DNA from 4 places in the Peribacillus sp. Aquil_B1 genome. Region 3 is predicted to be linked to each of the others. Evidence: riboswitches for the same ligand, from Rfam matches in the RefSeq annotation. Region 3 holds a riboswitch; each other region holds the start of a gene.
What was found. A riboswitch is a leader RNA that binds a small molecule or an ion and turns the genes downstream of it on or off. The one in region 3 is predicted to bind cobalamin.

Region 1 (7,312 bases), on a different contig from region 3:
TGAACTATTTACTTGCTGCAACAATATTGACTGGTTTGCTGCAAATTTTACTAGGGGTTTTAAAAATCGGGAAATTAATGAAGTTCATTCCGAAGCCGGTCATGACTGGTTTTGTGAATTCTTTAGCCATCTTGATTTTCACGGCACAGCTCACCCATTTTGTGGCGAAACATGGATCATGTATGTCATGACAGCCGTTTCATTAGCAATCATTTATCTTTTTCCGAAGATCACGAAAGTCATACCTTCACCACTTGTCGCTATCATATTCATGACGATCGTTGCAGTTACCACAGGGGCTACGGTACGGACGGTGGGGGATATGGGACAATTGACCGAAGCGCTTCCGATGTTCATGCTTCCAGACATCCCTTTGACCTTCGAAACTTTAGCGATCATTTTCCCTTATTCCATTGCCCTTGCGTTTGTTGGGTTGCTTGAATCGTTATTGACAGCTCAAATTGTCGATGAGATGACTGACACGGATAGTAATAAAAATAAGGAAGCCAAAGGCCAGGGGATTTCGAATATCATCGCCGGATGTTTTGGAGGCATGGCAGGATGTGCGATGATCGGCCAATCCGGTATCAACATTAAATCGGGTGGTAGGGGCCGGCTCTCGACATTTGTAGCGGGCGCATTCCTTATGGTATTAATCGTGGTATTGAATGATGTCCTTATTAAAATACCGATGGCTGCACTTGTCGCAGTCATGATCATGGTTTCAATCGGGACCTTTGACTGGTCTTCCCTAAAGAGGCTCACTAAAGCTCCTAAGTCGGATGCAGCCGTGATGATCGTGACGGTCCTCATCGTTCTTTATACTCATGACTTATCAAAAGGGGTATTTGCCGGAGTGCTTTTGAGCATGATTTTCTTCTCGGCTAAAATTTCTAAAGTGGCGGTAGAGAAAACGGAAGACATCCAGGCTAAGAAAATCACTTATCGTATCAGCGGACAAATATTTTTCGCTTCTGTCCAGGACTTTGTTTCGAAGTTCGACTTCAAGGAAAAGGCCGATTCGATCGTGATCGACTTCACCAATTCTAAAATTTGGGATGATTCAGCGGTAGGTGCTGTTGATACGGTTATCCATAAATATCAGCTTCTCGGAATACCTGTCCAAGTGCAAGGACTCGATCAAGAAAGTTCGTCATTGCTTGAAAAACTCGCCACGTCAGAAAGTAAAATATCTTGAAGAAGTAACATTCTGCTGAATAGAAACTTTTCAAACCGACAAAATAGATAACATGAATCATTTCCTTTTGAAAGGAGCGAAAAGCATGACACCCGAGCAGGATTATACAGCAGCAAATCTGTCACCGGATTTATTGAATGAACTGAAAAGCTTTGAAAGCAAACTAGGCGAGGAAGCCAATAAAGAATTGATTGTCATCGCCTATGAAAAAGAAAAGGATGCCTTGAATTAAGAAAAAAGACTCAAACACCCTTAATGGATGGTTGAGTCTTTTTTTGCATGTACAAAAAAAAGGATGCCCAAAATTTTTTATAATGAGCATCCCTTTTCATTTATTACTTGCTGAATACGTCCGTTAAGACCGGCACAATTTGTTTTTTACGCGATACAACGCCTTCTAAGACGGCGATGTTGTTGTTTAATGAAACGTCGTATGCTTTTTCCACTGCATAAGCTGCTTTACCAAGAGCCAAGGCAACAGAATCATTAGTCAGGATATCCGTTACGACGAATAGGAATAAGTCCAATTCCTTCACAGCGATTACCGCTTCAATCGCCGCTTCCAATTCAGCTTGCTTGGCAAGGACTTCGTTCGGATCAACAGCATTGACCTGTGCTATCTCCACTTTAGCCATTCCCATGGAGAATTCCTTTGCATCAAGAGTGATAAGCTGAGCAATCGTTTTGTCGCTCAAGTCAGCTCCTGCCTTCAACATTTCCAAGCCATATGTTTCGGCGTCGACACCCGCAATGGCAGCCAATTCCATAGCTGCTGCAACGTCTTGTTCCGTGCATGTAGGTGATTTGAACAATAAAGAATCGGAAATGATGGCAGACAGCATAAGACCTGCGATTGCTTTAGGAACTTCAATGCCGTTTTCTTTATAAATTTTATTTAAAATGGTTGCCGTACAGCCAACTGGTTCCGCACGGTAATATAAAGGATCGCTCGTTTCGAAGTTAGCGATACGGTGATGGTCGATAACTTCCAACACACGTACTTGGTCAATATCTTCAGCACTTTGCTGGCGTTCGTTATGATCGACCAAGATTACGCCATCAGCTTCCCCTGCAACTTTTTCCACAAGACGGGGAGCATCGAATTTGAATTGGTCCAATGCATATTGAGTTTCACCATTCACTTCACCCAGACGAACTGGTTCAGCGTTGATACCTAACTGCTTTTTCAGGTCTGCATAAGCGATTGCTGAACAGATTGTGTCTGTATCCGGGTTTTTATGTCCAAAAACTAATACTTTTTCCAAGATTTTATCCCCTTTTTCATAAATATTTTTCCGCGAATCCCCTCACCGCAATAAGGGAGAGCCATCTTTACTAGACACTTTATTTTAACACAAAATCGCGTAAAATCAGCGCTTGAATTATCCATTCCTCAATAAAATCTTTCATTACTTCACCCTCTGCCATCACTTTGTCAATAGATAAGGGTTGGTTTTTTTCAAATATATTAGTTGAATTATCATCGTATATGGCTTACGATAATATAAGCAGAAATACTAGATATTGATTACATAAACAACACCAATAACTATATATAGAATTTATTATAATCCAAGGTGCCAGTGATGGCTGAAAAGGGAATCCGGTGTAAACCCGGAACTGTCCCCGCAACTGTAAATGTGACGAAATGAGAAACCCACTGTATAGATCTTTATACGGGAAGGACTCAAAGTAGGATGATCATGAGTCAGGAGACCTGCCTTGAATTTTTCACGTTTCTTATTCTTCGGGGATTGAGATGATGAAACGATAGTATAACGGCTATTTTTTCATGGCTCCTTTATTCTATCGTTTGATCCGCTCAATTCTTTGGGCGGTTTTTTTATTTTAGCGGAAGTTAACAAGGAGGATTATTAATGACTCAAACATATAACTCTACCATAAGTGAAAATGACACAGAATCGAAATCCATCCAGCTTGAGATGTTATCGAAGGAATTCGAAGGCCGTCTCGATATGGAAAAGTTCAAAAAGCGTTTTACAAAATGGCTTGATCGCAAAAGTGACTCAACCGAAGAACAGGCATCAAAAAAACTGATTCAGCTCGCTCTTGAAGGTGTGGATATCGATGCTCCGGATTGGACATTCGTTGCTGCAGCAGAACTGTTGAATACAATGTATAGGGATGCACAAGCCAATCGAGGTTATGAAGGCGAGAGCTATGGCCCATTCTATGAGCTGATCACAGAACTCTCCCAGCTTTCGGAAGGTCAGCGTTATCCAATTTATAAACCAGAACTGCTATCTTCCTATACAAAAGCGGAAATTGAGGAATTGGGTTCGGTGATCGACCCGGAAAAAGATAAATTATTCTCTTACATAGGCATCTACTTATTGAACGACCGCTATCTGGCCCGCCCAAAAAAGGACAAGGTCTACGAACTGCCGCAAGAACGTTTCATGATCATCGCGATGGAAATCATGCGAATGGAAAAAACGGAGCACCGCCTGCAACTTATAAAAGAAGCATACTGGGCCATGTCCAACCTTTATATGACCGTTGCGACTCCCACACTCTCCAATGCAGGTAAAACACATGGACAGTTAAGCTCTTGCTTTATCGACGCAATTGAAGATTCCATTGACGGCATCTATCTATCAAACTATGATGCAGCAAAAGTATCTAAATTCGGCGGCGGTGTCGGCCTTTACGTTGGTAAGGTTCGCTCGCTTGGTTCTGATATCCGGGGCTTCTCTGGAAACAGTTCCGGCACGACGCCCTGGATTCGACTATTCAACCAGACAGCTGTAAGCGTCGATCAATTGGGTCAACGTAAAGGTGCCATCGCGATTTACTTGGATGCCTGGCATAAAGATATCATGAGCTTCCTCGATTTAAAGACACAAAACGGGGATGACAGATTAAAAGCCCATGATATTTTTACAGGCGTATGCATACCGGATTTATTCATGGAGGCTGTACGCGACAGAAAAGAATGGTATCTTTTCGATCCGCATACCGTTAAGCAAACCCTTGGATTTTCACTTGAAGATCTTTATGACGAGAAGAAAGGCGAAGGAAGCTTCAGGAATCATTATGCACTTGCTGTCGAGGCCGCAGAAAATGGCACGCTTCCAAACTATAGCTTTGAAAAAATCAATGCGATGGACATCATGAAAAGCATCATGATTTCTCAATTAGAAGAAGGCGTACCGTATATGTTCTACCGCGATGAAGTGAATCGGAAAAATCCCAATAAACATAAAGGTATGATTTATTGTTCTAACCTTTGTACGGAGATTGCCCAAAACCTAAGCCCTTCGACGATCACGGATGAATATGAAACAGAAGATGGAGATGTTGTTGTAGTTCGTAAAAGCGGCGATTTCGTTGTCTGCAACCTTTCATCCATTAACTTGCCACGAGCGGTGGGCAGCGATGTTTTGGAAAGATTGATTCCCATTCAGATCCGAATGCTGGACAATGTCATTGATGTGAATAATCTTCCTGTCAAACAAGCATCCATCTCGAATAAACGTTACAGGGCAATTGGTTTAGGAACGTTTGGATGGCACCATTTACTTGCCACACAGAATATTTATTGGGAATCCGATGAGGCTGTTCAATATGCCGATGCTTTATACGAAAAAATCGCTTACTTAACAATCAAGGCATCCAACGAATTGGCCAAGGAAAAAGGATCGTACCCATATTTTGAAGGATCTGATTGGCATACAGGGGACTATTTCGACCTGCGTGACTATACAGATCAAAAATGGATGGATTTAAAAGCAGACGTGCAGGAACACGGGACCCGTAATGGATATTTAATGGCGATTGCCCCCAATTCATCGACAGCCAAAATCGGTAATTCCACGGATGGCATCGACCCTTTGTATGAAATTGAATTTTACGAAGAAAAGAAAAACTTCAAATTCAAGGTGACCGCACCAGGCTTGACGCCAAATACGTATGAATATTATAAAAAAACGCGTTTCAATTTGGACCAACTGGAAAGCATCAGGCAAAATGCAGCCCGACAACGCCATATTGACCAAGCAATCAGCTTTAATCTGTATGTACACAATACAATCAAAGCGAAGGTCCTGTTGGATATCCATTTAACGGCATGGGAAAGCGGGTTGAAATCAACGTATTATGTTCGTTCGACTTCTTCCGAATATGACAATGCCTGCGAAAGCTGTTCAAGTTAACGACATTCATGACCCAGTAATCTATTCTTAAAGGAGTTTTCACGAATGACCAATCATATCAAAAAAATTCGGATGCTCGAACCGACGCATCCAACCAAGGCAACCGGCGTTTTCAAAGGAGAAGCTTCAGGCTTCCTCCTTTGGAATGATATTCAGTATGAAAAATTCTATGATACCTATACACAGCTCATCAATAACTTTTGGAAGCCTTCGAGCGTGAACATGATTCAGGATAAAAAACAGTGGGGCGAATTGGACGAAGATATCCAGGATGCTTTTCTCGATATCCTTACGATGATTGCTGGAATGGACAGTCTTCAAACGCCAACATTAGTAGAAATCCTTCGGTACATCAAAGATCCGGCGGCAAAAGCTATCCTGGCCAACATGGCCCAGCAGGAATCAATCCATAATGAGTCTTATTCCTATATCCTTGCTTCCTTGATTCCGGTAGGCAAGCAAAAACAGCTTTTCGACCGCATCAAAGAGCATCCTGAAGTGATTAAGCGTAACCAACCGATCGTTGATGCTTATCAAACGTTCGTGGACGATCCCAGCCCACAGCATTTATTCGAGGCACTGATCCATTCAACGAACCTTGAGGGGATTTATTTCTATCTGGCTTTCGCCTTTTATTATAATTTAGGACGCCAAAATCTAATGACCGGTTCCGCTACGATGATATCCTATATTCATCGCGATGAAATGGTCCATTTCGATTTCATTGGCATGCTCATTCAAATCTTGATGTATGAATATCCTGAGTTAAATAATGAAGAAAACACGAAGTTCATCTATACAACGATTGAAAAAGCAGTCGAACTCGAAAAGGAATGGTCTGAATATATGCTCGAAGATATCCAAACCAAAGCCGATCTTGATTTGGAAGAATTCAATGAGTACATTGAATATATCGCCAACAAACGATTACGTATGCTAGGCCTTGAAAATTTGTATAAAGAATATGGCGAGAACCCGATGCCATGGATCAAAACGTTCGATGATGAATCAATCGGACTTACCAAAACCGATTTCTTCGAACAGAAGTCAAGGACATACAGTCAAGTAAATGCCAGCAATGGGTTCGATGAGCTGTAAAGTTGCCATTGTCTATCATTCTGCCGGCGGCAATACAAAAGCGCTTGCTGAAGCCCTCGCTTCCCTTTTACCTGAAGCTTTCCTATTTCGAATGAATGATTTCGATTTACGTACATTGCCGGATTACGATGCATTGATCGTCGGCACCTATACATGGGGCAATGGAGAGCTTCCCGCTAAATCAGCAGCCCTTTATAAAGAACTGGAACAGTTGCCTATTGCTCATCTGAAAACGGGAGTCTTCGGCACTGGTGAAACCAACTATCATCATTTTTGTGGGGCGGTCGATCATTTCCGGGACATGTTATTTGCCAAGAGCCAGTTATTGGTGACATTGAAGATAGAACAGATGTATCAAGAATCAGACTTGCCCAGACTTCAAAAGTTCGTCTCTCTATTCCAGGACTGAATGAAAGGGGATATGCATGTTCGCATATCCCCTTTTTTAAAAAAACTTGACTCCCTCTATCATAGCAGCCGTAAGCATGAAGTATAATGGAAGAAAAAAGGAGATAATATCCAATGACAGAAAACATTACCCAGTTCCTTCCTATCCTTTTTATGCTAGTGCTTGCAGTATTCATTATATTCATCGTGTTTTTCCTGTCAGGGCATTTTAATCGTTCTAAACGGATCGAAGAAAAATTGGACAAAGCATTAAAGGAAATCGCCGAAATAAAAGAAAAATAAAAAGACTCCAGAATCGGAGTCTTTTTTTTATATGCGTTCAATTATTTTTGAACGTTAGCTGCTTGTGGTCCACGAGCGCCTTGCTCGATTTCGAAAGAAACTTCTTGGCCTTCTTCAAGCGTTTTGAAGCCTTCTCCTTGGATAGCTGAGA
Region 2 (7,312 bases), on a different contig from region 3:
GAGTTAAGTAGAGGGGTTTGGTTTAATGGAGATGTTAGAAAATTTTATTAGTGAGACAAATGATGTGTTATGGTCTTCCATATTGATCATCATGTTGGTTGGATTGGGCCTCTATTTTAGCATCCGCACGAAGTTTGTCCAATTCAGAATGGTAGGGGAAATGTTCAGGCTTTTGGGAGAGGGGGCCACTGCGGATAAAAAAGGTGTAACATCTTTTCAGGCATTTTGCATAAGCACGGCATCGCGGGTAGGAACGGGTAACCTTGCAGGTGTTGCCATCGCGATCACGACGGGCGGACCGGGAGCCGTTTTCTGGATGTGGTTAATAGCACTGATCGGATCTGCTTCCGCATTTATTGAAAGTACACTTGCTCAAATCTATAAGGTCAAGGATGGGGATGCATTCCGCGGCGGTCCTGCGTATTATATGGAAAAAGCGTTGAATGCACGCTGGATGGGCATCACGTTCGCTGTGTTGATTTCGCTTACATTTGGACTAGCTTTCAACTCGGTACAAGCCAATACGATTACGAGCGCATTCAATGAATCGTTTGGGATTGAAAAGTGGGTTACGGCAATCATCTTGGCTATGGTCACGGCTGTCATCATTTTTGGCGGGATCAAAATGGTTGCAAAGGTCTCTGAAGTCATCGTTCCGATCATGGCAGGAGCCTATGTGATAGTGGCATTGGTTATCATCATCATGAACATTACCGAGTTACCCGGTGTCTTTGCTTTGATCTTTCAAAGTGCATTTGATGGAATAAAAGAAGTGGCTGGCGGAGTACTGGGAGCTGCCATGATGCAGGGAATCAAGCGCGGCCTATTTTCAAATGAAGCCGGGATGGGTAGTGCACCAAATGCTGGCGCCACGGCTGATGTCAGTCATCCCGTCAAGCAAGGTCTCATTCAGTCTCTAGGTGTTTTTGTCGATACGCTCATCATTTGCAGCTCGACAGCCTTCATCATTTTGTTTTCAGGTCTTTATACATCGAAGGAAACGGATGGAATTGTCCTTACCCAAAATGCCCTTGGAACGGCATTGGGATCGTGGGCCGGTATTTTCCTTGCCATTATTGTCCTGTTATTCGCTTTTAGCTCCATTGTTGGCAACTATTATTATGGAGAGTCGAACATCGGCTTCATCAATGAAAATAAGGTTTGGCTGAATATCTATCGTATCGCAGTCGTAGGGATGGTGATATTCGGTTCGCTTGCCTCACTGGATTTTGTTTGGGGACTGGCTGACTTGCTGATGGCCCTTATGGCCATTATCAACCTGATCGCCATAGCATTACTAGGGAAGATTGCATTTGCTGCACTGGCGGATTATCAAAAACAAAAGAATAGCGGGAAAAATCCTGTCTTCCATGTGAACAATATTAAAGGTTTGAAGAATGTGGAATGTTGGGGTGACTCATCCGATAATGTGGATGGGAAGAAGGAAGCCTAAACTATCAATTAGCTTACATGTAAAGTCCTTGAAAGGGGATTTTACTTGTAAGCTTTTTTCCTTTTTCCTCCTTTTTTTACATTATTGAATATTGCTTCATTTTTTACACAAAATACCTTTGACTTTAATTATGCTGTCAAAATGTTTGGATAATTCAAAAACTAGGAGTGAATAAAATGGGTAGTAAGCAATCAAAAAATGAATCTTCAGAAGTTGCCGGAAGAATATATGATGTCAGCGATTATAAACGGGAAGATCCATTATCCTCTGGACTGGCCAGAACTCACGAACAAGTCTCCGATACTTATGCGGAAGGCGAAATAAAGGCAGTCATTGATGATGTAAACGGAAGAGATATTGAAATTGCAAAAGAAAGATCTAAAGAAGAAAGGTAATAAAATTTTTTAGGAACAAGAATTATTGCCTTTATTTTATAGATATCTCGGTTTGCTCCCCTAGCTTCTGGAAATATGAACAAGAGCTAGGGGATACTTAATTAATAAATTCTTTCTGTCTCCAACTTTTGAAGCAACTCTTCCTTCGTCCTTGGAAAAAAGTCCCTTTCGGCAGCACTCCTTGATTGAAGTAGTGCTTGAAACATTTCAAAAACCCACGGTTTTTCCAGATGTGCCTGCAGTAAAACGTCTTCATCATGGAAAACGGAAATAGGATCCCCCTGATATATGACCTTACCATCGTTCATGACAACGACTTCATCAGCCCATTGATAAGCTAAATTAACATCATGAGTTGATAGAATAATCGTTTTTTCAGTGTCGTGGATACTGTCCAGCAGAGCCATGATCTGTCTAGAGAAATAAGGGTCCAATCCAGCAGTAGGCTCATCTAAGAGCCAGACATCGGGTTCCATGGCGAGTATCCCCGCAATAGCGACACGTTTTTTTTGCCCAAGGCTTAAAAAATGGGTAGGTCTGTCTTTCAGTTCCGTTACTTCCGTTTGGGCCATTGCCCAATTTACTTTCTCGTGAACCTTCATTCTATCCCATTCTAAATTCATCGGTCCAAACGATATATCCTGTTGAACATTAGCGGAAAAGAGCTGCGAGTCGGGATCTTGAAAAACAATCCCGACTTGCTTTCGTAATGATAATAATGACTTACGGTCATATTTCATTTTCTTGCCCTTAAATCTGATCTTTCCTGCCGTAGGTTGTAAAAGACCATTTAAATGGAGGAATAAAGTCGATTTGCCGGCACCATTATTACCTAATAACGCTATCTTTTTACCATGTTGAATCGTTAGCGACAGTTCGTTTAAAGCGAACGTTCCATCTGCGAATTGATGGGTGAGGCCGTCTATATGAAAAATATGCTCGTCCATTGTTGGGTTGCCTCCAATTTACAAATATCCATTAATAAAGATTAAGCTTCCTAATATTATAATCGTGATCAGCCAATTCCGTGAGGAATAAGTGTAACTATCCTCGATATAGGAAAGGTTCTCCTGGTAGCCTCTTGCGTTCATGGCCATCGTCAATTGCCCAGAGCGCTGCAATACTCCTAAAAATAAAGACGAGATTAGTAATCCGAGAGATCGTATGCCTTTCCTTAACGAAACATACCCGAGCCGTGAAGCTTGTGCTTGGTGAATGGCCAAAGCTGTATCTAAAAAAATAAAAATGAAGCGATAGGTCAATTCTATTAAATCGATCAATAAGGAAGGCACTTTAAATTTTCGCAGCACGGATAGGATGACGGTAATCGGTGTAGTTAAGGTAAGGAAATATAAACAGCTGATGCAGCCGAATACGACACTGATCAAATTGGCCACTGTACCGACGCTGTCATCGCTGATGAATATTTGCCAGTTCCCGACCTTCCAGGACCACCATATATTCGATATCGATGTAAATTTACTTGTGAAAGAAAAAAGAATGGTAATTGTTCCCGATAGTATAAAAAATCCTGGCAATAGAAGTAATTTCAGATAATAGGAAAGCGGGATTTTTGCCGCAAAAATGATTAAAGCGCTCATCACCGTAAAAGTGATGAGCGAAACGGTCATATCCCTTACCGTTAACGAAAATAGCAATATGGAAAGTGAAAAAACCATCTTTTCTAACGGATGTACATCCTTTAGCCCATTGAAATAGGCATATTTATCAATGAGTAACATGCTTCGATTTTTCGGGAATTTCTTGTTTGGTTTGTTTATTCCTTTGTCTCGTTACACCTATGAAATAACCGATGAAACCAGCTCCGATTGCAGCTTGCAGCGCAAATAATAAGCTTTCGGTTTCTGCACCTGGCGGTTCCCAAATACTGTTGAACCATGGCTTGTATTCCGGATGGATCTTAGTGATGGCTTCCTCAGCTTCACCGTCGGCACCGCCAAATTCCGTTCCTTGTTGGGTGATTAACGGTATGGTTGCAAGAATGACAACCAGGAAAAGCAGCAGTAGACTTTTTTTCATATTAACGGGCCTCCTTTGATAAAACTCGCAGCAATTTCAATTCACCTAGATTGTATTTTTTTAAGAAATTCATCACGACGACTGTCAATAACCCCTCACTGATTGCCAAGGGAATTTGGGTCAGGGCAAAAATGCCTGCAAATTTACTGAAAGAAGCCATGAATCCTCCTACCTCGGATGGAAAAGCAAGAGCAAGTTGAACGGAAGTGACTACATAGGTTCCCAAATCTCCAAAAGCAGCCGCCAAGAAAACGGCAAGTGAAAAAGACCACCCCAATTTAGTTGCGCCCTTGAAGACGAAGTAAGCAATGAACGGTCCGCAAACGGCCATGGAAAATGCATTGGCCCCTAATGTCGTCAAGCCTCCGTGAGCCAGTAAGACAGCTTGAAATAACAGAACGATGGAGCCAACGACACTCATGGCCAAAGGCCCGAATAATATGGAACCCAAACCAACACCCGTAGGGTGTGAGGAGCTTCCCGTAACGGAAGGAATCTTTAGGGCCGATAAAATAAATACAAATGCACCCGATAGGCCAAGTATCATTTTAGTTTCTGGATTTTCCCTTACTTTGGACCTGATGGAACGGTAACCCATGATTAAAAATGGAAGCGTTACGGCCCACCAGAATATGGCCCATTCAATGGGTAAAAAGCCCTCCATGATATGCATGGCCATTGCCCGGTTCGGGACAAAAAGCAGTAAGATGACAAAATAAATGATTTTCCAATTGGTTCTTTTCATTCTTTCTCCTTTCAACACTTTTAAAATTTTTCTGATCAATCTTGAGAAGAAAAGCGGCGCCCAACATAAAAAGCACTTCTCTCATAGGAAAGAAGTGCGTAATGAACAGGAATTTTGCAGTATGAACCAACCATGGGCCATTCTGCCTGATCCGCACGCCCATCCTCGTAGGCTGAAACAGTTTCACGCTTCATGGCAGGTCTCCTGGCTTTGGTTCATCATCCCATTACATCCTTCCCATCTCATTTGACAGTGGATTAAAGTTAAAGTAATAGGACTTCCCTTTACAGTGGCGGGACCGCTCCGGATTTTCACCGGCTTCCCTTTTAAGCTGAATTCCGAGAAATTCAACACCATGAAACTTATGTAATTATTTTGAAAATTTTCTCGTATAGTGTACCATAAAGAAATAATTCCAGCTACACTATCTTTTTTTTCGGGACGAAGTTTGTTGCAAGGAAAGGATTTTAACTGGTTTTACAAGATTAAACTTTTCTAAACAGTCGGAATAAACTATTGAATTTTGATAAAGTTGTTATATGATAGATTAAGTTAGTTAGAAATGTATAATAAAACCAAATATTTCATTTTAAAAGTGCCCTTGTGTGAATAAGCAAGGGATAATAGGGAAATCGGTGAAAATCCGATGCAGCCCCCGCTACTGTAAACGCTGATGAAATTGTCGATAGCCACTGGCATTGTTGCCGGGAAGGGACAAAGTAAAATGAAGCGTAAGCCAGGAAACCTGCTTTTAAAATTGCATGATACTTTTCGGAGGGAAAGGTAGAAGGACTATGACGATTTTGGGAGGATTTGGCATGCTTGCCTTTGGCTCCTCATTCATATAGTTTTTTAAACCTTGACTCTTATGTTAAGGTTTTTTATTTTGCCTTTTCCCTGAACTCAGGAGGAAGAAGATGACTACTTGGAACTTGACGGGTACAAATACACATCTGTTGATTTGTAATGGAAGCAGCTGCATGAAAAAGGGCGGGGAAGAAGTAATCCAAGCGATTCGTGATGAAATTACTTCAAAAGGACTGGATCTGAAAATCCATACAACCAGGACACGCTGTAACGGAAGATGTAAGGATGCCTGCGTTGTGATTGCCTATCCGCAAGGAAACTGGTATCGAGTGGAAACGCCTGATTTCGGTCGGCAGATCGTCAGTAATATCGATGAAGGTGAGTTTGTTTCACAGATGATCTATCAATTCAATGATGGGGAAATGACACCTAATCCAGATTTTCCTGCTCATACGGGTATTTCAAAGAACAAAGCGTAAAAGGAGATGTCTTAATGAGTACAAACGGTAAATTATTCGTCGTGGGCTTTGGGCCCGGGAATTTTGAACACATTACCAAACGTGCCGTCGAAGCCCTTCAAGAAAGTGACTACATCATTGGTTATAAAACTTATGTTGAACTCATTCAGGGACTGCTTACAGATCAAACGATCATTAGTACGGGGATGACTGAAGAGGTATCACGTGCACAGGAAGCAGTGAAACAAGCGGAGCTGGGAAAGAAAGTGGCGGTGATTTCCAGTGGGGATGCTGGAGTTTACGGGATGGCAGGGCTGGTTTATGAAGTATTGATTGAGAAAGGCTGGAAAGAAGAAACAGGAGTGGGCATTGAAGTCATTCCTGGCATATCTGCAATCAACTCATGTGCGTCTTTACTTGGGGCACCAGTCATGCATGATTCGTGTACGATCAGCCTCAGTGATCATTTAACTCCTTGGGAACTGATTGCTAAAAGGGTTGAAGCAGCTGCGATGGCAGACTTTGTCATTGCACTTTATAATCCGCGCAGCGGCAGGCGGACCCGGCAAATTGTTGAAACACAGAAAATTCTCCTTCGCTACCGCTCGCCGGATACACCTGTCGGGTTGGTGAAAAGTGCTTATCGAGATAGGCAGGATATTGTCATAACCAATTTGCAGGATATGTTGAATCACGATATTGGAATGTTGACCACCGTCATTATCGGTAATTCATCCACCTTTTTGTATGATGACAAAATCATCACACCAAGAGGCTATCAGAGAAAATATACGTTGAATTCGGAAAAGCAAACATTGAAGCCGCATCAACGACTTCAAAAAGAAGCGGAACCGTGGGCATTAGATCAAGAAGCCTTAACCGAGTCCGCTGGAGGAGTTGGATTGCTTACAAAAGCACCAGAAAAGAAGCCAGCCTCCTTTGAAATGGCAATGGAGGCCCTGTCAAGAGTCAAGGGTCAAACCGTTAAGCAATCCATTCAGCCGATTGTTCAGCAAAAAATGGAGTCAGTATTCGAACTTGCCGTTAGTCCAGGTGTGGCGAATAAACAATTCACTCCCAATCAAATGATGACACTTGCGGAAGTTGTCGGGGAAAAGGGAACGATGGAATACACGCCAAATCATAAAATCGTCTTAAAGATCCCGACAACGGATCCGGAAGTCATTACGGGGAAATTGCAATCAGCAAACTTTCTTTTGTCGCCGATTGGAGATGTACTGACATTAAAAGCCTGTGATTTCTGTGATGGTGAAAAAGCGGAATCCATTCCTTATGCAGATGAAATACACAGGGTGCTTGGCGGAATGAAAATGCCCAAGGAACTGAACATCGGTTTTAATGGGTGTGGGATGGCTTGTTATAGTGCTGTGATGGATGATATCGGGATTGTCTT
Region 3 (7,312 bases):
GGGGAAGGGATATTCCGTTTCTTCTTCTTCTCGATTCCGGGGATGCTTCTGGTAGCATTCATTTTTCCTATCGAATTGCCGCACGAGCCGGCTACGTGGGGGATGTTCGGCATTTCCTTGCTGTTCAGCTTCATCATCAATACACAAATTAACTTATTGACGGGAATCACTACCTTTTTCTTATATAATAATGCCGGATTAATCCGAGCTAAAAGGGTTATCATTGATTTATTTTCCGGTCTGCTGCTGCCCATCAGTTTCTATCCTATATGGGCGCAGGAAGTGATGAAATATTTACCCTTTCAAGGGATCAGCTATGTACCAAGCATGATTTTTACGAACGGGTACAGTTCAGGCGAAATTGGCATGGCACTTTTACAGCAGTTAATTTGGTGCATCATTCTCATAATACCGATTCAGCTTTTATGGATAGTCGCAAAAAAACAGCTGATTATTCAAGGAGGTTGACGGGATGTTTTATGTATCGATGTTTTTTCAATATGTGAGTCAATATATGAAAACAAGACTGCAATATCGAGCCGATTTCTTCATGGAAATCCTATCTGACCTGCTGAATCAGGTCGTGAATCTGGTATTTATCTTAGTCGTTTTTGGACATACACAATTTTTAAGCGGCTGGAGCCGAGAAGAAATCATATTCATTTATGGATTTTTCCTTATCCCATTCGCCCTTTTTTCAGCCTTTTTCAACATCTGGGATTTTAATGACCGCTATATCGTCAAAGGTGAAATGGACCGGATATTAACAAGACCGATACATAGCCTATTTCAAGTCATTTTAGAAAGAATCGAGCTTGAAGCGTTATTTGGTGTTGTGACCGGTTTGATCATTATATTCTATTCCGGGATTTCATTGGATCTGCAGCTTGCGTGGTATGACCCGATCCTTTTCATCATTTTTGCAATAGGCGGGGCCCTTGCTTATGCAGCCATATTCGTTGCGATAGCAAGCATTGGTTTCTGGTCGGATGCGAAAACCTCCATCATGCCAATGATGTACAATATCGGGAACTATGGGCGCTATCCTGTTGATATTTATAATAAGGTCATTCGTTTTGTCCTTACATGGGTGCTGCCATTCGCGTTTGTTGGTGTCTATCCGGCATCTTATTTCCTTAGAAAAGAAGAGTGGTATGCATATGCATTTGCCACACCTGTAATTGGGGTAGCCTTTTTCGTGATATCCGTATTCATATGGAATCAGGGAGTGAAGAGGTACCGCGGGGCAGGGAACTGAAAGAAACCCCTTCAACAGCATTCATGTTGAAGGGGTTTTTGTTTAGTTGCGTTTATTCTTTCTTTCAATCTATCTTGCAAAAATCAATTTCACAATACATTTTTGACGTGAATTCACACATGAATTGCACGTTTTTTCTTTCCTTGAAATTACTACACTCTTTGATGTTTTTATTAAAATTCAAGCAAGATTTCGTACACCACTTCTCGAATTTGGAAATAATTATTGTACAGTGTGATTTTTACTGTGAATTATGAAGGAGGAACAGATATGGGGTTTTTTAAACCCGGGAAAACCCAAAGTAGTGGAAAGTAAGAGCATTTCTTTGTAATGAGAAATGCTTTTTATTTTTGTTGATAACAATAATAATATAATAATAAACAATACTAATTTATTGTTAATCGATAAATAATATGCTAAAATCAGATTGTCACTAAATAAGTGAGGTGTTTTAAATGAATGTTAAACGAGGCTCAACCACTTTCTTAAAGGTAATTATTTTTCTGGCTGGAATTGCAGTGCTTGCTTTATGTATCTATTGGTTGCCTGAAGCAGCCAGAAGAGATGCAATAGAGCGCCCAGGTGATTATTCGCTATATCCACTTTTGGTATGTGCATATGGAATATGTATTACGTTTTCTGTCGCGTTGTATCAAATATTTAAACTTTTAACCTATATCGAAAAGAATAATGCTTTTTCTGAGTTATCTCTTCAATCTTTAAAGGTAATTAAAAAATGCACTTTTACTGTCATTTTCTTCATTTTTTTAGCAATAGTTTATTTAAGGGTGCGTGTTCAATTCACAGGAGACGACCCAGCAGGTCCAATATCTCTAGGTCTAATGGGCATCTTGGCAACAAGTATCATCGCAGCCATTGTGGATGCACTTCAAAAGCCATTAAAAAATGTCCCAGATATTAATTCAAAAAATGATTAACGGTTTGAGAAAATGTAATTAACGAGGTACTTTTTATGAAACGAGTTACGACACTCTTTTTAAAGCTAGCTATTATTTTTATAGGAATCCCAGTTCTTGCATTGTGTATATTTTTAGTTCCCCATATGGCGAATTTCGCAGCAAAATTGTATCCCAATATTGCCCTAATGAAATATCTCATTTTCATCGTGATGTATGGAGCGGCTATTCCTTTTTACGTTGCTCTCTATCAGGCTTTCAACCTTGTACGGTACATTGACGAGAACACAGCGTTCTCGAAATTATCTGTAAAGGCGTTAAAGAACATAAAGTGCTGTGCGATTACAATCAGTGGTTTGTATGTATTAGGTTTGCCACTCTTTCATTTTATAGCAAAGAAAGTTGACCCTCCTATTGGATTAATGGGACTCATCATCATTTTTGCCTCGTTGGTTATCGCCGTTTTTGCTGCTATCCTCCAACGGCTTCTACAAGAAGCGATTAACATAAAATCGGAAAATGATTTGACGGTCTGAGGTGGGGGATATGGCAATTATAATTAATATTGATGTGATGTTAGCAAAACGAAAAATGAGCGTAACGGAGCTTTCGGAGAGGGTTGGAATTACTATGGCGAATATTTCCATTCTGAAAAATGGGGGAGCAAAAGCGGTTCGTTTTCAACATTAGAAGCGATATGTAAGACTTTGGATTGTCAGCCAAGTGAGATTTTGGAGTACAAAAGCGACGAAGACACTCAATAAAAACAGACAACAAATTTATTAACTAACGGGAGCGGATAGAGAATTTAAGGGATAGCCATTAAGCTATCCCTTCTTTGCGTTTATTGATGTTATTTACTCAGAGAATTGCATTGAGAATTGCATTGATATTAGTGACAAAAAATATGATGTGATTTGCAATGTTTGCACCTCAGCTATTTTATCGACATAGGCCATTACTTTCCCGCCAAAGATGGTATTGTGATGATTTGTATCCGGTGGAAAAACAAGGTCGGTTAAAAAAGTCCGTGACTTCTTTGTTGGATGGGCAGCGTTCATTTCAATCATTGGGCTGTTGGTTTGGCCAAAAGGGTTTCACGGACGATTTTTGCTGCTTCGACCATGTTTTTCAGGGAAGCGACGGTTTCCGGGATGCCCCTTGTTTTCAGGCCGCAGTCGGGATTGATCCAAAACTGGTCTTTATCCAATACCTTGATCCCACGTTCAATCATATCGACCATTTCTTCCACTGCCGGCACACGCGGGCTGTGAATATCATACACACCCAGGCCAATACCTTTTTCATACGTCTTTTCCTCGAATGCGGAAGCAAGCTCTCCATGACTACGGGATGTTTCGATGGAAATTACATCGGCATCAAGGGAGGAGATGACATCCATGAAACTGTTGAAGTCGCAATAACACATATGCGTATGAATTTGGGTTGTATCCTCCACGCTTGATGTCGATATCAAGAACGAATTCACAGCCCAGTTCAAATACTCGTCGCGATCGCTTTTTTTCAATGGCAGACCTTCTCTAAGTGCAGGCTCATCAACCTGAATCATTTTGATTCCAGCGGTTTCCAATGCAATGACTTCTTTTTCCAAAGCGAGCGCCAGCTGATAGCAAACATTCTCCCTGGAAATATCATCACGGACAAATGACCAGTTCAAAATCGTTACAGGACCTGTAAGCATTCCCTTTACCGTCTTCTTCGTCAGTGATTGTGCGTATACACTTTCCCTGACTGTCATCGGTTCGATGAAATGGATGTCGCCGTAGATGACTGGCGGTTTCACACAGCGGGATCCATAGGATTGTACCCAACCTTTTTCTAAAAAGGCGAATCCGCCTAACTTATGGCCGAAGTATTCAACCATATCCGTCCGTTCGAATTCCCCGTGAACAAGGACATCCAAACCGATTTCTTCTTGGATTTCAATCCACCTGCCGATTTCTTCGTTAACGAATGTTTCATATTGCGAAGCGGTCCATTCTCCTCTTTTAAATTTCCCGCGTGCTTGTTTAACTTCAAATGTTTGCGGAAAGCTTCCGATCGTAGTCGAAGGGAGAAAAGGCAATTTGAAAAATTCCTGTTGTTTTTGGTAACGCTCTTTAAATGGAAGCTGACGGCCGGGGGTCCTGGTTTTAACCTTTTCGACATTGGATTGTACAGTTCCATAGTTCCGGGCATTTGAACTTGCTAACGTTTGAACCGTAAATTTATTGGCATCGACTTTTTCGGCAATTGCTTCAAAGCCTTGATTATTCCCTTTGACCAAGAGTGTGATTTCCTCAAGTTTCTCATCAGCGAAAGCAAGGGCCGCTTTCACTTCTTTTGAAAGGGCGGTTTCATTACGAACGGTCACTGGGACATGAAGCAGGGAACAAGAGGGCTGAAGCCAGATTTGGTCCTCGGCTACCAATGACTTAAGAGTCTCGATCAATTGGATTTTTTTTGATAAATCAGAAAGCCAAATGTTTTTTCCATCAATCACACCTGCAGCAAGCACTTTGTTTTTCGGAAAGCCGAATGCTTTCAGGTTGCTTAGATTCCTACCTTTGTCATGTACAAAATCAAGACCGATTCCTTGAACTTGTAATTCGATGACTTCCTGGTAATGTTCCACGGCATCAAAGTATGTTTGCAGCATGATGTTCAGGTTTGGTGCTGCTTCATTCAGTTTTTCATAGAGGTAAGTAACAGTTTTCATATCTTCTTTGGAAATCGATGAAACAAGTGAAGGTTCGTCCATTTGAACCCACTTCACGCCTTCTTGCTCCAACTCCCGCAGGATTTGCATGTATAGGGGAAGCAGGCTCAGGATGATGCCAGGGATATCTTGTTTTTTAAAGCCTTTTGAAAGGGAGATGAAAGTATAAGGACCGATCAACACGGGTTTCGTTTCTATCCCTAGCATTTCCTTGGCTTCCCGATATGCTGCAAGTGGTTTATTTTCTGTTAACGTCAGCTGTGACACCTTTAATTCAGGGACAATATAGTGATAGTTCGTATTGAACCATTTCGTCATTTCGGAAGCGACTTCATCATTGTTTCCGCGAGCCATTGAATAATAAACGGAAAGGGGAACGCTTCCGCTTTCATAGGCTGAATAACGTTCAGGAACAAGACCGAACATGACGGACATATCGAGCATTTGATCATAGCAAGTGAAGTCGTTGACAGGAATGATATCAATGCCTCGCTTCTTCTGTTTTTGTAAGTTGCCTAAACGGATGGCTTTTAGTTGTGCCGTAAATTCTGATTCATCGATTTTACCAGACCAGTAAGCTTCTAATGTACGTTTCCATTCACGATCTTCCCCGATTCGAGGGTAACCCAAACTACTGCTTTTCAAAATTCCCATCCTCCTAAATTCATTTGATTGAACAATAAAAAAAGCATCCCCAACAGTCAAAAGAGAAAGTTAGAAATGCTTAAAATAAAGAGGCATGCAAAAATGCCCCTTACAATTATAAGGTCCCTAACACCTCCCTATCTCCCGTAGGTTAAAACAGTGTTGTCGAAATAGGCAGGTCTCCTGACTTAGGGATTAACATTAGCGGCGGGCCTTCCCGATCTGTTGATCAGTGGCATATTGGTTGACGCTAACACTCCCATTACAGTGGCGGGACCGTGCCGGAATTACACCGGACTTCCCTTTTAATCCCAATTTAAAATTAGGAACCTATTTCCACATATGAAATTTGACAAAACCTGCCTTGATAACTGTTTGCAGGCTAAAAATTTATAAAATAAAAACTATTATAAAAATTTAGGCAATCTTAACATATCCGACCAAAAGGGTCAACATGGAAAAAAGATTCAGGAAAGTATCCGGTTATTAATTGTGCAGGAGGATGGGGTCTGTTCCTAAAAAAGAATATATTGTTTGGACAGGGAGTATGTATAGAGGAAGTGGCGTTTTGAAATGGGGCGTGGGGGATGACTTTCTACATCTTGATTGCAGGAATCATTTTTTGCATGGTGATGAGCATTCGTACGTTATTTCTTGTTGAGTCGGGAGGAAAGAAGTTTTCTCTGGAGGATATGCTTTGGCTTGGTAATTTATATGCGACGATATTAGTCGGATTTGCACTGATTTATTTATTATACGAACTTCAGAATCATTCGGTGATTCTTGATATGGGCAATCGATTGGACGGCACTTTCTATGAACAGTTGAAGACTTCTTTTTATTTTAGTGCGATGACGATGTTTTCTGTAGGGTATGGAGATATAGCCCCGATTGGCATGGGCAGGATGATAGCTACGATTCAGGCTTTCATCGGTTATACACTGCCGGCAGCGTTCGTGATCCGGACGGTGATCGATTTGGAGCACAAAGATAGGAAGGATAAATGAAAGTTGTGTTTCTTTCAATTATTGGGTACTCTTACCATAATGAAAGAAATGGAGGGTTCAATATGACTGTTAAAATTGGAGAAAAAGCACCTGATTTCAAGCTCCCTGCAAACAATGGCGAAATGGTGTCCCTATCGGATTTTAAGGGGAAATATATCGTATTATATTTTTATCCAAAAGACATGACGCCAGGATGCACGACTGAGGCCTGTGATTTCCGGGACCATAATGAGCATTTTGAGGAATTGGACGCTGTCATCATTGGGGTAAGCCCAGACCCAGCTGCACGTCATGAAAAATTCATCGAAAAACATGGATTGCCTTTTCTGCTGCTGGCTGATGAAGATCATGAAGCGGCTAAAATCTTTGATGTGTGGCAATTGAAGAAGAATTTCGGTAAGGAGTATATGGGCATTGAACGTTCAACTTTCCTGATTGATAAGGATGGTAAGATAGTCAAAGAATGGCGGAAAGTAAAAGTCAAAGGCCACGTCGAAGAAGCTCTTGATACTCTTCGCGACCTCGAAAAATAAGGGACAGACAGATGAAGGATGAGCGAATAACGAAGCTTGCAGCCAGGCTGATTCATCATTCGATACAATTACAGCCAAAAGAGAGAATCCTCATACGGGGCCATATCAACACGAAACCATTATTGAAAGAGCTGATTGATGAAATATACAGAGTTGGCGCTTATCCATATGTTGAACTCGAAGACGATGAAATAAGCCGCCACCTGTTACAAGGGAATGTAAAGGAACAACTT
Region 4 (7,312 bases), on a different contig from region 3:
TGGTCCTCCAGTAGTCTAAGTGTAGGTAACTGCATATGCTGTTGTATCGTAGGCACCCACAATAAGTAATGATCAGTTCGTTGCTAATTGCTCAATCTTTTGTCTGGATAGGTCAAAGTCATATAAATGTTCAACATAAATTTGATGCCATACCATAAAGATTAAAATGGTCCATAATTTTCGGCTATTGTCCATTTTGTCTTGAACATGATCGTCCAATAGTTTTAGGATTTCCTGTTTGTTAAAAATATAGTCAGTAGGGCTATTATGAATTAATTGCATGGCCCAATCATAAAGTTCTGCTTTCAACCAATGGCGGATGGGGACAGGGAAACCTAGTTTCTTTCTGCTCCATACATGCTCTGGAACTATTCCTTCTGCAGCTTTACGGAGGATATATTTAGTCGTGCCATTCCGTACTTTTTGATTGCTGGAAACTTTTGATGCGATATTAAAGACATGTTTGTCCAAAAAGGGAACTCTCACTTCTAGGGAGTTTGCCATGGACATTTTATCGGCTTTTAGTAAAATGTCTCCCTTTAGCCATGTATGAATATCAATGTTTTGCATTTTTGTAATGGCATCATAATCTAAAGAACTAGAATAAATGGAACCCGTCACTTTTTCATTCTCCAAATTGTTTAGATAATTCACAAGCAAAAGTTTTTTCTCTTTTTCATCGAACATATTTGCGTTTCCGATATACCGTTCTTCTAAGGGTGTAACCCCTCGTTCTATAAAGCTCTTTCCTTTTACTCCCTCTGGAAGTGCTGAGGAGAGGGCTTTTAAAACATGTTTTACTGGAGACGGAATATAGGAAAACATGCGAAGGGATTGAGGTTCCCTGTATATATTATAACCGCCGAACAATTCATCTGCACCTTCACCGGACAAAGCAACCTTGACTTGTTTCCTCGCTTCCCGCGCAACAAAGTACAAAGGCACAGCTGCAGGATCTGCTAAAGGGTCGTCCATATGCCAAATGATTTTTGGTAGCTCAGCAAGAAACTCTTCAGGGCTTATTACATAACTAATATTTTCTACATTCAGAGCGTTGGCCGTTTCTTCTGCAACGTTTATTTCACTATAACCTTCTCTTTCAAAACCTACCGAAAAGGTTTTAATTTTAGGATTAATCTGTTTCGCAATTGAAACGATAAATGAAGAATCGATTCCTCCAGATAAGAAGGAACCAACTGGAACATCACTCCTCATATGTACGTTTACTGAGTCGATCAAGGTATCTTGGACTTCTTTGATTAATTTGGAATCTTCCATATTTGAGGGTTGGAAATTCGGTTTCCAGTATTTTTTTATGTCCATTTTTTCCCCTGGTTTTTTAGTGAAGAAATGTCCAGGTGGTAGCTTTTTAATCGATTTAGTTAGCGTCGAAGGCTCCGGTACATATTGGAAACTAAGATAATGTTGTAAAGAATCTACGTCTAACTCTTCACTGATTGCCGTAAGAATACTCTTTTTCTCGGACGCAAAGTAAGTAGTTTCATCTTGCTCACAATAGAAAAAGGGTTTTATCCCAAAGTGATCCCTTGCACCAAAAAGTTTTTCTTCTTCTTTGTCCCAAATGACAAAAGCGAACATCCCACGCAGTTTACGAACGGATTGCTCCTTTATACTACTATAGAGGGCTATAATGACTTCGGTATCAGAATCTGTCGTAAATTCGTGGCCTTTATCGATTAATTCCTTCCTTAGTTCAATATAATTATAAATTTCGCCATTGAAGATAATCCAGTATCTTTCATTTTCATATGAGAGGGGCTGGTTTCCGTTATCTATATCGATGATGCTTAATCTTCTAAAACCAAAATTTACAAATTCATCGAAAAAATACCCTTCATCATCCGGGCCTCTATGGGTAATAATGTTATTCATCTTTTTCAACTTTTCCCTTATATCAGAATGTATGGCTTTAGGTCCATTATGAACACATCCAACAAAACCGCACATAAAATCCACCTACCTATTGTTATTTTGAGCTTCCTTGAAAATTTTTAAGGAACTACAAGAAACATAACAACAAAATATGTAGAAAATAAGGAGTTTACATAAAAATTGTAATTAATTTCATGGTGCACAATAGTCATATCGTTTTTTGGGTTATTATAGGTGTTTTGTCATTTGTGCACACATTCTGCATAATTTTGTAACGATAATGTAAATTCAGGTATCACTTAAGGATGATAGAATAATAAAAAAAGAACTTAATCGGGGGAAAAATAGAAAATGAAAAAAATTATAGCGTCAGTTGTAGTGACGGGATTGTTACTATCAAATCCATTGGTCAGTAATGCTGCATTAGGAGATCGTACATTAAAAAGTGGAATGACTCATACAGATGTGAAACAATTACAAGAGAATTTAAAGAAAAAGGGATATTTTAAAACAGATACCACTACGTACTTTGGGACGGTTACTAAAGGTGCGGTAGTAAAGTTTCAAAAAAGCAAAGGCTTGAAAGCTGACGGAATTGTAGGTCCGAATACGTATAAGGCATTGGGCGTAAAAAAGCAGACAACCAAGGTAGCTAGTGTGAATAATACAAGCAATAAATCTACAGCGTTAGTGAAGGAAGCAAAAAAATATATGAATGTACCGTATGTTTGGGGCGGGAGTACACCAAAAGGTTTTGATTGCAGCGGATTCCTAAAGTACGTATTCGAAAAAAGTACAGATATCACTTTGCCAAGAACGGTAGCGGAAATTTATAAGAAGGGGACAAAGGTATCCAAACCACAAGTTGGGGACCTAGTCTTTTATGAAACCTATAAACCTGGTGCCTCCCATGCGGGTATTTACATCGGGGATAATCAATTCATACACAGCTCCTCATCAGGTGTAGGTATTTCCTCCATGGATAATAGTTATTGGAAACAGAGATATTTAGGAGCAAAAAGAATGTAATAGTAATAACGGCCAGTTCTTTTTTAAGAGACTGGCTTTTATTTATTTTAATAGTAATCTACCAATACGTGACGATATCGAGAAGACCTATAATGATGATAACCGCCCCTGCACATTTTTGAACGGTATTGCCAAACTTCTTCCCTTTTTTTATTAAAGAACCCTCTGCGCCAAAACTCCAAATTAATAATAGGGTGATAATAAGGGGTAAAGCAGTCCCAATCCCAAAAATCGGTGTCAAGGCAAAACCATATGTATTAGATAATACTAAAGGCATAAGTTGTACAAAAAATAGGACAAACATAGTTGGGCAAAAGGCGACTGAATAGCTTATGCCTAATAAAAGGGCTCCTAATTTCCCGTTTGAATTCCGGAATCCCCTCCACTTAAAAAGATGCGAAATCCAAATGAATTTTAAATAACCTAATAGAAAAAGGCCAACAATTATGTTTAAGAATCCAATGCTTTTGCGAAAATATGCGAAATAGGTGGTTAAGGTAGATTGAAACTCTCTTCCTAATAACCAAATTAAAACTCCAAAGAGGGAATATACCAATAGTTTTCCCAGGATAAATAAGGATATTTCCACCCAAGGGGCTTTTTTCCCCACTGCTTTATTTCCAAAATAGGCTATAGAAGTGAAATTCCCAGTAATCTGACAGGGTGCTAAGGAACCGAGGATCCCTAATAGTAAGGCCCCGATAAGAGGAAAGGCCATTGAACTATTCGTCAATTGTAAGACTGGATCAGAGAAAAATTGGCTAATTTTATTTAGGAAGTCGTACATGATAGCTCCTTTCAATTAATTGATGCTTTATTTTAACAAATGTTTTTCAAGAATGTATGCAGAAAGGGTTTTTATACTTCTTCACCTATTTTCATTGAATAGATTTCTTTAAAAAATATGATGTTAATTTCTAAGTATAATTAGTATAATGAGTTAAAATATTATATTTTAAGCAACTAGGTGCCCTTGAGAAACAAGGGATAAAAGGGAATCGGGTGTAAGTCCCGAGCGGTCCCGCCACTGTAATTAAGGAGTTCTCTATCATTTATGTCACTCAACAATATAGTTGGGGAAGACGATGGAGTGCGTTGATCTAAAAGCCAGGAGACCTACCTAGAATGCACACCGAACTCTTCGCGGAAAGGAGTGGTGTACGTAATAATAGACAATTGTATCCTGTCAATTTGTCGTTTATTTAACGTACCCATAAAGCCCTCAATCTGTTAAAGGTTGAGGGCTTTTTATTGTTAATGTATTCATATAACTAGGAGGATTTTATGTATGGAAAATCTGTCACTTATATTTTTTGTTTTTGTGTTGGGTCTTCGTCACGGATTAGATGCGGATCATCTAGCCTTTATCGATGGACAAACTCGATATAACTGGAGAATGGGCAGTCCAGTAGCACGCTGGGTAGGGACATTGTTTGCTTTTGGCCACGGAGGAGTTGTCGCGATTATAGCCGTTATTCTTGGGATGGTAATGAACGACTTTACATTTCCGGCTTATTTTAATCAATTTGCATTATGGGTTTCAATCACTTCTCTATTTTTAATAGGAACAATAAATCTCTATAATCTTCTACGTACAAAAGCTAATAATGACGAGTTTCAACTGAGTGGGATAAAAGGGAAATTTATTTCAAAAATTGCGAAAGGAACAACTAATCCTTTTCTCATTATTATAGTGGGGGCTTTATTTGCTCTGGCTGCTGAGACTGTAAGTCAAACAGCTATTTGGTCTCTTGCGGCTGGTAATTCGGGCGAGTACATGCCTTTGGTTTTGGGACTCGTTTTTATGTTAGGGATAATGATTACCGATACCATTGATTCATTGATTGTGTATCGAATGATTAATCAAACAAACAAACTCGGACAAGCCGCTTCAAGAGTAATGGGATGGGTGATTGTCGTTCTAGCATACGGAGTGTCCTTTTATCAAGCCTTCACATTCTTTAATCCTTGGGCGGAGCTTGATTTTGAAATTCTAGGAGTTGTTCTGTTTCTTTTATTGACCTTTTCTTTTGTTTTTGTAAGTGTACGGTCTAGGGGAAAGACTATTGAAATAAATAAAAACTAATAATCATAACCACAAGGCAGGTTTTACCCATTTTCCTATGATTGTTTCAGTGTTGCGATCTATTCTATAATGAGGTTCGAAAGATAACTAATGGATAAGAACTAAGGAAGCTATTAGCGAATCTCGTTAAATTAACATAAATGGAGAAGGGAGTCCTTTAAACTCCTATTGCTATCAATTAATAAGGGGGAAAATCAGAAAAGACTGCCGGGCTAACTTCCTGCAATCTTTTTAAAAGATTTTTAACTACATGTATTTACTAGACAGACTTATGGGTGTTATGCTCCCATCGGTCTTTTTTTGTTATAAATACGAAGTTAGAAAGGAGATGTCTACCTGGTATTAAATGGGGTGAAGTTATACTTTAATTCAGGGAAAAAACAAATCCTTTAGCGTGCTAATACACTAAATAATTCCGTTGACATTCATTTTAATATTGTGTTAACTTTATATTACGATATTTTATCTCTCTAATACATTAGCAAACTAAAGTATACAGAGTAATACTTAAGTCAAAGGTGGTTTTAATATGAAACGTATAGCGACAATTATGCTGACAATAGTAGCCGTATTTTCACTTCTTGCAGCATGTTCTTCCAAACAGGAGGAGAAAGACAACACGCTGGTGATTGGCATCGACGATAAATTTGCCCCCATGGGATTCCGAGATGAGAATAACAAAATCACTGGTTTTGATATTGACTATGCCAAAGCTGCTGCAGAAAAAATGGGGGTAAAGGTTAAATTTCAACCCATCGACTGGAAAACAAAAGAAACCGAACTAAGCAGTGGTCGTATAGACCTCATTTGGAACGGGTACACCATTACGGATGAGCGTAAAGAGAAGGTTCTTTTTACAAAGCCCTATTTAAAAAATGCACAGGTGGTTGTTACACGTGAAGATTCGAAGCTTACTAAACTGGATGATTTAAAAGGAAAAGTAGTGGGCCTTCAATCGCTTTCTTCCGCTTCAGATGCATTGAATGCTAATCCGGTTAATTCTAAAATCAAGACGATCACGGAATTCTCCGATAACGTATTGGCTCTAAGTGACCTGAAATCTGGCCGTGTGGATGCTGTCGTCATTGATGAAGTTGTTATAAAATATTACATGTCCAAAGAAAAAGAAACCTTTAAGATTCTTGAAGAATCACTTGCACCAGAGGAATATGGAGTTGGCGTGAAAAAAGGGAATGAAGATCTTCTGAAGCAGCTTCAAGGTGCACTTGATGAACTGAATGAAGACGGCACTGCCGCAAAAATCTCTGAGAAATGGTTCGGGGAAAATAAGGTATTAAAGTAATTGAACGTACAATATTAAGCAAACAGGATTTCCTATGGAAACCCTGTTTTGTTTTTGGGGGAATCCATTCATGTCCGCAGATTATATTTTATCAATACTTAAGCCTATGCTCGAAGGGGCACAGATGACGGTCCTCTTATTTTTGATCGCCATAGTCTTGTCCATTCCTTTGGGCTTCTTGCTAACTCTGGCTGTAAGAAGCAAAATCAAGCCTTTAGCCTGGCTTGCCCATACCTATATTTACTTGATGCGCGGTACACCGCTGTTGCTTCAATTGCTATTTATCTGTTTCGGGCTTCCGATGATTCCCGTGATTGGCGAATATATGGTTTTGGATCGCTTTGTAGCTGCATGTTTGGGCTTTATTTTAAATTATGCTGCCTATTATGCCGAGATTTTCCGAGGAGGTCTTCTCGCTATTGATAAAGGCCAATATGAGGCATCCCAAGTATTGGGGTTGACTAAATGGCAGACAATGAGGAAAATAATTCTGCCTCAAATGTTCCGCGTGGCGCTTCCGGCCGTTTCCAATGAATCGGTGACACTTGTTAAGGATACTGCGCTGCTCTATGCAGTTGCTGTACCGGAACTATTACACTTTGCGCAGACAGCAGTGAATCGTGACTTTACAATTGTTCCATTTTTCTTAGCAGGTATCATTTACTTAATCATGACGCTCATATTAACAGTATTCTTTAAATTTCTAGAACGAAGGTTCAAATATTGAATAAGAAGGGGTGGCGAATGTGGCTATAATTGAAGTAACTAACCTCAAAAAGTCATATGACAAACTTGATGTATTAAAACAATTTACCTTTGATGTAAATAAAAACGATGTGGTTGCAGTAATCGGCCCCTCCGGTTCAGGAAAAAGCACGATGCTCCGCAGTTTGATTCATCTCGAAGAAATCAACGACGGTAGCATATGTATATCCGGAGATTATCTGGTGAGGGATGGCATCTACTCGAAACCACAAGAGATCAAGCAAATCACCTCCAAA

Region 1: it holds a riboswitch for cobalamin, as region 3 does, so the genes downstream of both, MPH60_RS17060 (ribonucleoside-diphosphate reductase subunit alpha) here and metE (5-methyltetrahydropteroyltriglutamate--homocysteine S-methyltransferase) in region 3, are expected to answer to the same signal.
Region 2: it holds a riboswitch for cobalamin, as region 3 does, so the genes downstream of both, MPH60_RS11435 ((2Fe-2S) ferredoxin domain-containing protein) here and metE (5-methyltetrahydropteroyltriglutamate--homocysteine S-methyltransferase) in region 3, are expected to answer to the same signal.
Region 4: it holds a riboswitch for cobalamin, as region 3 does, so the genes downstream of both, MPH60_RS04505 (HoxN/HupN/NixA family nickel/cobalt transporter) here and metE (5-methyltetrahydropteroyltriglutamate--homocysteine S-methyltransferase) in region 3, are expected to answer to the same signal.

The regions. Positions count from the first base shown of each region.
Region 1 is NZ_JAKXEE010000002.1:679,601-686,912, forward strand. It holds partial or broken gene MPH60_RS17045 (SulP family inorganic anion transporter) at 1-1,198, shown strand, start outside; gene MPH60_RS17050 (hypothetical protein) at 1,284-1,430, shown strand; gene MPH60_RS17055 (manganese-dependent inorganic pyrophosphatase) at 1,534-2,463, opposite strand; cobalamin riboswitch at 2,757-2,937, shown strand; gene MPH60_RS17060 (ribonucleoside-diphosphate reductase subunit alpha) at 3,076-5,373, shown strand; gene MPH60_RS17065 (ribonucleotide-diphosphate reductase subunit beta) at 5,419-6,471, shown strand; gene MPH60_RS17070 (flavodoxin domain-containing protein) at 6,443-6,880, shown strand; gene MPH60_RS17075 (hypothetical protein) at 6,994-7,161, shown strand; gene MPH60_RS17080 (cold-shock protein) at 7,203-7,312, opposite strand, start outside.
Region 2 is NZ_JAKXEE010000001.1:2,330,095-2,337,406, reverse strand. It holds gene MPH60_RS11470 (alanine/glycine:cation symporter family protein) at 26-1,453, shown strand; gene MPH60_RS11465 (YozQ family protein) at 1,630-1,848, shown strand; gene MPH60_RS11460 (energy-coupling factor ABC transporter ATP-binding protein) at 1,950-2,795, opposite strand; gene cbiQ (cobalt ECF transporter T component CbiQ) at 2,814-3,590, opposite strand; gene MPH60_RS11450 (energy-coupling factor ABC transporter substrate-binding protein) at 3,577-3,888, opposite strand; gene MPH60_RS11445 (energy-coupling factor ABC transporter permease) at 3,890-4,633, opposite strand; gene MPH60_RS11440 (hypothetical protein) at 4,669-4,827, opposite strand; cobalamin riboswitch at 4,811-5,006, opposite strand; cobalamin riboswitch at 5,210-5,400, shown strand; gene MPH60_RS11435 ((2Fe-2S) ferredoxin domain-containing protein) at 5,551-5,919, shown strand; gene cobJ (precorrin-3B C(17)-methyltransferase) at 5,934-7,312, shown strand, end outside.
Region 3 is NZ_JAKXEE010000005.1:4,396-11,707, reverse strand. It holds gene MPH60_RS23870 (ABC transporter permease) at 1-468, shown strand, start outside; gene MPH60_RS23865 (ABC transporter permease) at 473-1,258, shown strand; gene MPH60_RS23860 (DUF2975 domain-containing protein) at 1,714-2,196, shown strand; gene MPH60_RS23855 (DUF2975 domain-containing protein) at 2,232-2,711, shown strand; gene MPH60_RS23850 (helix-turn-helix domain-containing protein) at 2,722-2,865, shown strand; partial or broken gene MPH60_RS23845 (acyl-CoA thioesterase) at 3,093-3,245, opposite strand; gene metE (5-methyltetrahydropteroyltriglutamate--homocysteine S-methyltransferase) at 3,242-5,548, opposite strand; cobalamin riboswitch at 5,696-5,888, opposite strand; gene MPH60_RS23835 (potassium channel family protein) at 6,127-6,546, shown strand; gene bcp (thioredoxin-dependent thiol peroxidase) at 6,609-7,079, shown strand; gene MPH60_RS23825 (aminopeptidase) at 7,091-7,312, shown strand, end outside.
Region 4 is NZ_JAKXEE010000001.1:912,358-919,669, forward strand. It holds gene asnB (asparagine synthase (glutamine-hydrolyzing)) at 73-1,968, opposite strand; gene MPH60_RS04495 (C40 family peptidase) at 2,245-2,922, shown strand; gene MPH60_RS04500 (urease accessory protein UreH domain-containing protein) at 2,981-3,709, opposite strand; cobalamin riboswitch at 3,871-4,060, shown strand; gene MPH60_RS04505 (HoxN/HupN/NixA family nickel/cobalt transporter) at 4,211-5,008, shown strand; gene MPH60_RS04510 (amino acid ABC transporter substrate-binding protein) at 5,538-6,311, shown strand; gene MPH60_RS04515 (amino acid ABC transporter permease) at 6,382-7,038, shown strand; gene MPH60_RS04520 (amino acid ABC transporter ATP-binding protein) at 7,058-7,312, shown strand, end outside.